2 regions of the Hydrogenophaga sp. PAMC20947 genome follow, and region 2 is predicted to be linked to the other one. Evidence: predicted binding sites of a transcription regulator. Region 2 holds the regulator's gene; the other holds the start of a gene.
The links. The regulator FNR, encoded in region 2, switches genes on or off when oxygen is low (the NO sensors DNR and NnrR bind a similar motif). The targets are predictions, from matches to a motif close to TTGATNNNNATCAA.
Positions count from the first base shown of each region.

Region 1: a site for FNR is predicted at 1,287-1,300, ahead of cobA (uroporphyrinogen-III C-methyltransferase). Genes of this name have one in related genera too.

Region 1 covers NZ_CP039252.1:2,111,336-2,116,019, reverse strand. Annotated here, with positions in the region: gene cobA (uroporphyrinogen-III C-methyltransferase) at 378-1,223, opposite strand; gene E5678_RS09475 (nitrite reductase) at 1,440-3,161, shown strand; gene E5678_RS09470 (c-type cytochrome) at 3,290-3,610, shown strand; gene E5678_RS09465 (cytochrome c) at 3,617-3,982, shown strand; gene E5678_RS09460 (cytochrome D1 domain-containing protein) at 3,979-4,684, shown strand, end outside.
Region 2 covers NZ_CP039252.1:685,423-690,106, reverse strand. Annotated here, with positions in the region: gene E5678_RS03175 (DMT family transporter) at 1-826, shown strand, start outside; gene E5678_RS03170 (sulfite exporter TauE/SafE family protein) at 833-1,504, opposite strand; gene hemN (oxygen-independent coproporphyrinogen III oxidase) at 1,559-2,962, opposite strand; gene fnr (fumarate/nitrate reduction transcriptional regulator Fnr) at 3,120-3,839, shown strand; gene E5678_RS22560 (hypothetical protein) at 3,920-4,219, opposite strand; gene E5678_RS03150 (FixH family protein) at 4,267-4,554, opposite strand; gene ccoG (cytochrome c oxidase accessory protein CcoG) at 4,589-4,684, opposite strand, start outside.

The sequences.
Region 1 (4,684 bases), 1.4 Mb from region 2:
CCGGGCGGTGGACCCCGTGAACGAAGCCCGGAGCTTGTCCAAGTGTTTCCAAGGGGCCGTTCGGCCCAGGCGGAACCGCTCAAGCACGTTGGCTGTACAGGGGTTCGCCCATGCGAGCGATCCGCGAGGGGTAGGGGTGGCGTGGCCTGCTGCGCGAGAGGGTGGGATTCAGGCCACTGGCGCCGGGCATTGGGGGGCACCTATCGGCCGACCCCCATGCAAGCCCCGTGCAACACAGCGCTGCCTTCGGGGGAGCGGTCGGCGCGGGCGGCGTCGGGGCATGCTCGGTGCCGTGACATCACTTGCCGTGGCAGCCCCAACGGAGGGCCAAAGGCCAAGTGTGGGATGACCGCCCTGCCAAGGGGCGTGCTTCGGCCTCAGATTTCGGCCGCTGCAATCTCTTGCCGGTGGATCTGGGCCTGGGGCCCGAGCTCGTGGTGCAGGGCCACCACGGCACCCACCATGATCAGCGCGGGCGGCTTGACGCCGTGGGTGACTGCCAGTGTGGGCAGGTCGGCCAGTGTGCCGGTGATGCAGCGCTCCTCGGGCAGGGTAGCTCGCTCCACCAGGGCCGCTGGCGTGTCTTGGGGCAATCCGTGGGCGATCAGCTGCCGACAGATCTCGGGCAGGTTGTTCACACCCATGTAGAGCACCACCGTCTGGTTCGGGCGGGCAAGCATGGTCCAGTCCATGGACAACGCCTTGTTCTCACGCAGGTGACCGGTGGAGAGCACCAGCGAGCAGGCATGGTCACGGTGCGTCAGCGGGATGCCCACAGATGCAGCCGCGCCTTGTGCTGCGGTGAGCCCGGGCACCACGGTGAAGGGTATGCCGGCACGCGCAAGGGCTTGGGCTTCTTCGCCACCTCGGCCGAAGATGTAGCCGTCGCCGCCTTTGAGGCGCAACACGGGCCGCCCCGATTTCGCCAAACGGATCATGAGCTCGATGATGGAGGCCTGTGGCAATGCGTGGCGCGACGATTCCTTGCCCACGTAGACCCGATCCGCATCGGGGGGCAGGAAATCGAGAATGGCTGGGCTCACCAGGTGATCGTAGAGCACCAGCTTGGCCGCCTGCAGCGCGCGCATGGCCTTGATGGTGAGCAATTCCGGGTCGCCTGGCCCTGCGCCCACCAGCGTTACAGCCCCGGGCGGACCTTCAAAGCCGGACTCATTCTCCGACCAGCCAGGGGTCAGCCAATGGCTGGGTTCCATGACGCTCATGTTCTGCACTCCTGCGTGGGCTTGTTGTTGTGCCCATTGTTCTGCGGCGGAGTTGTGCAGTCCTTGACCTGGGTCAAGGACAAGGCCTGAGCCGCAGTTGACTATGGTGACTGTTCACTCACCGGCAATGGACAGCTGCCGGGTGAACTGGTCTGAAAACCCTGGAGGGGTGGGCAGACTGCTTACAACAGCTGCTCCGTGACGGAAAGAGAACCCATGAAACCCACCAAGATCATTCTGGGCACGCTGGCCATGGCCGCCATGCTCGTTGCCGGCAGTATTCATGCCGAGGACAAGAAAACCCTGACCCAACCCGAGGCGAACTACCAGGCGGGCAGTTCACCCATTGGCGATTCGCCAATGCACCAAAGCGTCAACCCCAAGGCGCCAGCCATGACGCAGGCCGAGTTCGATATCGGCCGCAAGATCTATTTTGAGCGCTGCGCGGGTTGCCATGGCGTGCTGCGAAAGGGTGCCACGGGCAAGCCGCTGACACCCGATCTCACGGTCGAAAAGGGCACGGATTACCTCAAGGTGTTCATCAATTACGGTTCGCCGGCCGGCATGCCCAACTGGGGTACCTCGGGCGAGCTCAATGACCAGGAAGTGGACCTGATGGCCCGCTACATCCAGCACGAGCCACCGATCCCACCCGAGTTCGGCATGGCGGACATGAAGGCCAGCTGGAAGGTCATCGTTCCGCCTGAGAAGCGGCCGACCAAGAAAATGAACGCCTACAACATCACCAACATTTTCTCGACCACGCTGCGCGATGCGGGTGAGATTGCGTTGATCGATGGGGACTCCAAGAAAATCATCAGCATTCTCAAAACCGGCTACGCGGTGCATATCTCGCGCATGTCGGCTTCAGGTCGGTACCTGTTCGTGATCGGCCGCGACGCCAGGATCAACATGATCGACCTGTGGATGGAAAAGCCCGACACGGTGGCGGAAATTCGCACTGGCCTCGAAGCGCGCTCGGTCGAGAGCAGCAAGTTCAAAGGTTATGAAGACAAGTACGTGATTGCCGGTTCCTACTGGCCGCCACAATTTGTCATCATGGACGGCGATACCCTCGAACCCCTCAAGATCGTCTCGACCCGGGGCAATGTGGTGGGCACGCAGGAATACCACCCTGAGCCGCGCGTGGCTTCTATCGTGGGCAGCCACTTCAGGCCCGAGTTTGTCGTGAACGTCAAGGAAACCGGCAAGACCCTGATGGTGGATTACTCCGATCTCGACGCACTCAAGACGATCGAGATTGGTTCGGCGCCTTTCCTGCACGACGGTGGCCTGGATTCGAGCAAGCGCTACTTCATGGTGGCAGCGAACCAGAGCAACAAGATTTCCGTCATTGACCTCAAGACGGACAAGCTGACCGCGCTGATCGATGTGGGCAAGATTCCCCACCCCGGCCGCGGTGCCAACTTCATTCATCCGAAGTTTGGTCCTGTGTGGTCCACTGGCCACCTGGGAGATGACACCATCTCCCTGATTGGTACCGACCCCGTCAAACACCCGAAAAATGCCTGGAAAGTGGTGCAGACGCTCACGGGCCAAGGCGGCGGTGCACTCTTCATCAAGAGCCATCCCAAGTCCAATCACTTGTATTCGGACACACCACTGAATCCCGATCCGAAGATCTCGCAATCGGTGGCCGTGTACGACATCAACAACCTGGAAAAAGGGTTCACCGTGTTGCCGATCGGCGAGTGGGCCGACATCAAGGATGACGGTGCCAAACGCGTGGTGCAGCCGGAGTTCAACAAGGCGGGCGATGAAGTCTGGTTCTCGGTCTGGAGTGCCAAGGACAAGATCAGCGCCATGGTCGTGGTGGACGACAAGACGCTCAAGCTCAAGGCTGTGATCAAGGACCCGCGCCTGATCACGCCCACGGGCCACTTCAACGTGAACAACACGCAGAACGACGTTTATTGACCCACCCCCGCGCCGCGCCTGCGGCGCGTCAGCCCCTCAAGGGGGGCGGCACTGGCGGACCGGCCAAGCCGGATCCGCTGTGCCTTGGGTGTAGACAATTCTGTGCAGAAACTCTTTTGGATAGCGATATGAAATCGAAATTACTTTTATCTGTGGTCGGAGCGGTGGCTTTGGCCTTCTCGGCGGGTTCGGCCATGGCCGATGGCGAAGCGGCTTTGACCAAGGGCGGCTGCATGGCCTGCCATTCCAAAGACAAAAAACTGGTGGGTCCTTCGTTCAAGGACATCGCCGCCAAGTACAAGGGCCAGGACATGAGCGCCCAGCTTTTTGACAAGGTGCGCAAGGGCGGCTCGGGTGTTTGGGGACCCATCCCCATGTCGCCCAATCCGGTGGCCAAGATCGACGATGCCAGCCTCAAAGAAGCGGTGGCCTTCATTCTGAAGTCCTGATTTCCCATGCCCAGTCTGTTGCGCTCGGCACTGGTCTTGCTCGCACTTTGTTCGGGTGCTGCGGTTTTCGCAGCACCACCGGCACAAGTGGGTGAGCCGGACGCTCGGCGCCAACAGACCCTGGTGCACATGGTGCGGCAAGACTGCGGCTCGTGCCACGGCATGCGGCTCACAGGTGGCCTTGGGCCACCATTGACGCAGGCGGCGATGGCCGACATACCGCTCGCCAGTCTGACCGCCACCATTTTTTATGGCCGACCGGGCACACCCATGCCGCCCTGGAGCGCCATGTTGAGCGAAGTTGAAGCGCGCTGGATCGCCCAGCGGCTGCAACAAGGCTTCCCCGAAGAATCATCTAGACAGACCCCATGAAACGCCGCGATCTTTTCTCTGCTGCAGCGCTAGCGCTGCCCTCCGTCGCCGTGCTGGGTGCTTTGCAAGGATGCGCTGCTGCGCCCATGCTGCGCGGCACGGGCGACCTCGGAGTGATCATCGGCCGCGCCAACGGCACGCTCTACCTCGTCGACACCTCGGCACAAACGCTGATCGGTGAAGTCCCCGGCCTGGGCGATCTCTCACATGCGTCGGTGGTGTTTTCCCGCGATGGCCTCTACGCTTACGTGTTCGGTCGCGATGGCGGTCTCACGCAGGTGAACCTGCTCGAACAGCGCATCACGCGACGGGTCATGCAGGCGGGCAATTCCATCGGTGGTGCCATCAGTGCCGACGGCACGCTGGTGGCCGCGCAAAATTACAAGCCCGGCGGCGTGAAGGTGTTTGACGCACGCACGCTGGAGCTCGTCGCCGATATTCCCGCCGAGTACGCGCCAGGCAAACTGTCCCGCGTGGTGGGGCTGGTTGATCTGCCAGGCGGGCGATTCGCCTACAGCCTGTTCGATGGCGATGCCATCTGGGTCAGCGACTGCTCAGACCCGAAGCAAGTCAAGACCACCAAATTCGAAGGCATTGGCCACCAGCCTTATGACGGACTGGTTACGCCCGATGGCCGCCACTACATTGCGGGCCTGTTTGGCGAAGATGGCTTGGCCATGATCGACTTGTGGGCTGAAAAAC
Region 2 (4,684 bases):
CTGGCTCAGGTTTGGCATCGGGGGACTGGCCATGTGGCGCTGGCTGCGCAAGCCGCCCAAAGAGCCGGCCATGTCCCGGCGAACCAAGGGTCTGCTGTTTCTCGAGTCGTTTCTCGGCAATTTCCTGTTTTCCATCTGCATGCTGTTTGGCGTGAGCCTCACGACGGCGGTGGCCGCTGGCGTGGTGATGTCTTCCATACCGGCCGTGGTGGCCGTGCTCAGCCGGATCTTCCTCAAAGAACGCATTGACTTGCGCACCCTCGGCGCCATCGCCTGTGCGGCTGTGGGCATTGGCCTGTTCTCCCTGCAAAAGCCTGAGGGCGCAGGACAAGCCAACGCCGAAGCACACTTCATCGGTGTGCCGCTCTCGGTGTGGGGCAATTTGTTGATTTTTGCTGCCGTGGTTTGTGAGGCTTCGTACGTGGTGATCGGCAAGCTCCTCACCGAAGGCCTGGGGCCCAAGCGCATTTCGGCCATCATCAACCTGTGGGGGTTTGCGCTGGTCACACCCATGGGTTTGTGGGTCGCCTGGCACTACGATTTTTCAGCCGTCCCGCTCAACATCTGGACCTTGCTGGTGTTCTACGGTCTGGCCGCGAGCATGTGGACCGTGTGGCTCTGGATGACGGGACTCAAGGTCGTGCCGGCGTCTCGCGCAGGGGTGTTCACCGTGATGCTGCCCTTGAGCGCGGCCGCCATCGGCGTGCTCTTCATGGGCGAGCAACTCACCACCATGCAACTGCTTGCGTTTGGCATTGCCCTGTTTGGTCTGGTGCTGGCAACCTTGCCTGGCCGCAAGCCAACCGGGGTCGGCCCTCTCATCTGATCGCGACTACAGGCAAAACAGCCCCGTCGGATTGGTCAGACCCATCCAGAGCGCCCATCCCGAGGTTGCGGCCAATGCCAGGCCCGCCAGGCGAATCGCCCAAGAGCCCGACGCTGCGCCGCGCAAGCGCAACAAAAGCCACGGCGCCGCTGTCAACGAAACCGATGTGCCGAGGCAAAAAAGCGCCATGATGAGGGCGCCTTCCCAAGCATTGGCTGACAGTGACGCCACCAGCAGTGCCGAATAAAGCAAGCCGCAGGGCATGAGTGCCCATGCACCGCCCAAGATGAAGGGCGCTTTCCCCCCCAAACGGTTCAAGGCGGGTCGCGCCTTGCGCCACACGCCCTGCCCCAGGGTTTCAATCCACGCGGGTTGGCGCGCCCGCCAGATCAGGACAACACCCAGCAAAAACGCGGCGGCATGGAACATGGTCCACAAAGGACGGATGGTGATGGTTTGCGTGCCCAACAGGGCCAGCCCTTGCACGGTTCCGGCCGCGAAAGCCCCCAGCAGGGCATAGCCGACCATGCGGCTCAGCTGAAAAGACCACAAGGCCCTGGTGCTGTGCACCCCAGCCGCACGCCCGATGCCCGCACAGGCAGCACCGCACATGGCCACACAATGCGGCCCGCCCACCAAACCCATGAACAGGGCCGTCACGGCCATTGATGTTTGCATGGCCCTACTCTACCCATTGCGCAGTGGCCGCAGAGGCTGAAACGACAAACCCACTCAAATGATCTTGGAAAAACGGGCCCGGTCCAGATCGACCTGGAGGTTTTTGTCGAACACCATGGCAATGGCCCGCACCAGATACCAGCCAGCGGCGGTGACCTTCACACTGCTGTCGTGAACCTCGACCAGTCCATGGGCCTGCATGTCGGCCAGCACTTCGAGCTCTCGCGCAAAGTACGCCTTGACCTTGATGAGGTGTCCGAGCTCAATCGACTCGAAGTCGAGTTCTCCCTGGCACATGATGGACATGATCACCGCCCGGCGCAGCAGATCGTCACGGGACAAGGCCAGCCCGCGCACGATGGGCAGTCGACCCTGATTCAGGGCGTCGTAGTACTCGTCCAGCGTTTTGGCATTTTGGCTGTAGGTGGCACCGATGCGCCCGATGGCCGAAACGCCGAGGGCGATCAGATCGCAATCGGGCTGTGTGCTGTACCCCTGAAAATTGCGGTGCAAGCGCCCTTGGCGTTTGGCCACGGCCAGCGCGTCGGTGGGCAGCGCGAAGTGGTCCATACCCACATACACATAGCCGCCCTCGATCAGCGCATCAAGTGAAGCGGACAACATCGACAGTTTGTCACCGGGGCTGGGAAGCTCAGCGGCCACGATGCGCCGCTGGGGTTTGAAACGGGTCGGGAGATGCGCATAGGCGTACAGCGCAATGCGATCAGGGCGCAACTCGTTGATCTGGATCAGCGTGCGCGCGAACGACTCGGGGGTTTGCAAAGGCAAGCCGTAAATGAGATCCACGTTGATCGACTCGAAGCCGATTTTTCGGGCCGCGGCCACCAGCGCAAACACCTGCTCAGCGGGCTGCACACGGTGCACCGCCTTCTGAACCGCCGGATCAAAATCCTGCACCCCGAAGCTGAGCCGGTTGAACCCGAGGCGCGCCAGCGTTTGCAGGCGCTGATCGGTCACCGTGCGCGGATCAACTTCGATCGAGTATTCCCCTCCTGGTACCAGGGTGAAATTGCGGCGGATCATGGTCATCAGGTCTTCCAGCTCCTCGTCGGAGAGGAAGGTTGGGGTGCCGCCACCCAGGTGCAGCTGCGAAACGTTGTGCCCTTTGCCGAAGTGCTCAACCTGCAGCTCCACCTCTCGGGACAGGTAGCGAAGGTACTCGGCCGCGCGCTCGTGGTGTTTGGTGATGACCTTGTTGCAGGCGCAGTAATAACAGACCGACTCGCAGAACGGAATGTGCACATACAGGCTCAAGGGCAACGCCATGGAACCTGCCCGGCGTTGTTCCAGCGCCTGGATGTAATCCGCCTCACCAAAAGCCTCTATAAAGCGGTCGGCTGTGGGGTAAGAGGTGTAACGGGGACCTGGGATATCGAACCGCTTTAGCAGTTCGTCGGGGATCGTGTGGCTCACTGACTTTTCTCCAATACTGAGCATTGAATGTGCCCCAAGACGCCAGGGCGCCCTTTGATCTTTGTCAAGCCTAGGTATGCCCCGAAAAGCTGCCCGCAAGAGAAATCCAGTGTTTCCCGGCGTTTATGGCCTGATGCACTGGCGGTGCTGTAAAGTCCCCAGTGATTACCCGGGGAAAAATATGGACGTTCAAAGCATCAAAGTCGCCTGCTCAAACTGCAATCTCCGTGAGCTGTGCCTGCCTATGGGCCTGAATCCAGAGGAGATGGACAAGATGGACAACGTCATCTCTTCTCGCCGCCGCATCAAGCGCGGCACGGCCTTGTTCAGCACGGGTGAAAAATTCACATCCCTGTACGCCGTGCGTTCTGGCTTTTTCAAGACTTGTGTGACCACGGCGGATGGGCGCGACCAGGTGACGGGTTTTCAGATGACGGGGGAAATTCTCGGGCTGGACGGCATCGTGAACGACCTTCATTCCTGCGACGCGGTTGCCCTGGAAGACGCTGAAGTTTGCGTGATGCCTTTTGACCAGATCGAAGAGCTCTCGCGCGAATTCACCACCCTGCAGCATCACATGCACAAAATCATGAGCCGCGAGATTGTGCGCGACCATGGCGTGATGCTGCTGCTGGGCAGCATGCGTGCGGAAGAGCGGCTCGCAGCCTTCCTGCTCAATTTGGTGCAGCGCTTGCACGCGCGCGGGTTCTCACAGTCCGAACTGATCCTGCGCATGACACGCGAGGAGATCGGCAGCTATCTGGGCATGAAGCTGGAAACCGTGAGCCGAACCTTTTCGAAGTTTGTTGAAGATGGCATCATTGAGGTCAAGCAGCGCTACGTTCACATCAAGGACACCGACGGATTGCGGCGCATTGTGAATCCGCAGACCTGCGGATAAAGCACCGAATCGAACCGCTCCGCCAAAAAGAAAAGCCCCCTGCAGAATTTCCCGCAGGGGGCATTTTTTTATCGAGAAGATCAAGCTCGATCACAGGTAGCATTCTTCGCACATTCACGCGGGCGATCCTGCTCAGGGACCGGGCAACGGTTGACCTCAAACGGCGACATCGCCAACAAAGTTGTCAAGGCGCTGGAGAGCATCGTAGCCATCCAAAAGATGAAAAATGCCCCTGTGTAGATGGCTTCACGCGAAAGGCTGAGGCTTTGTCCTTGCCAATGCATCTCGCTGGGATCCACAAAGGCAAAGACCAACATCTCCAACACCGCGGCCATCAAAAAAGCGGGCCACATGATCCACATCCAACGCTTTGCCTTCATGGGTCACTCTCCTGTATTGCTGTCAGAGCAATGTCTGTGCAGCGTATTCAATTTGCGGGCGGTGCGACCTGGGTGGTGGCGTGATTGCGCGCCTGGCCAGCGGGCATCATGTTGAACAAAGCCGCCTCGCGCGCTTTGCCCTCAAGGGCATGGGCCGCTTTCAGGTCGCGTTCATAGTCGTTCTTGTTCAGGACCGGATCTTGGTACTTCACCGCAATCACAGCCGTTGCAATGGCTGCGATCACAACCACCACCGGGCCACCCACCACCATCCACATGTGGGGAACACTCCACCAAGCAACGGGAGGCACAGGATCGGTTGAGTTCGAGGTCATGGGGTTCTCCTGGACATAGGACATAGGTTGCATTTCAACGGGGCACAAGGAAGGCCGCCTTTTCGGAGACTTGAGACACATCCTTGCCGGTAGAGCGGACATCAAAATGGATGGTGTGCGACCCCGTTTT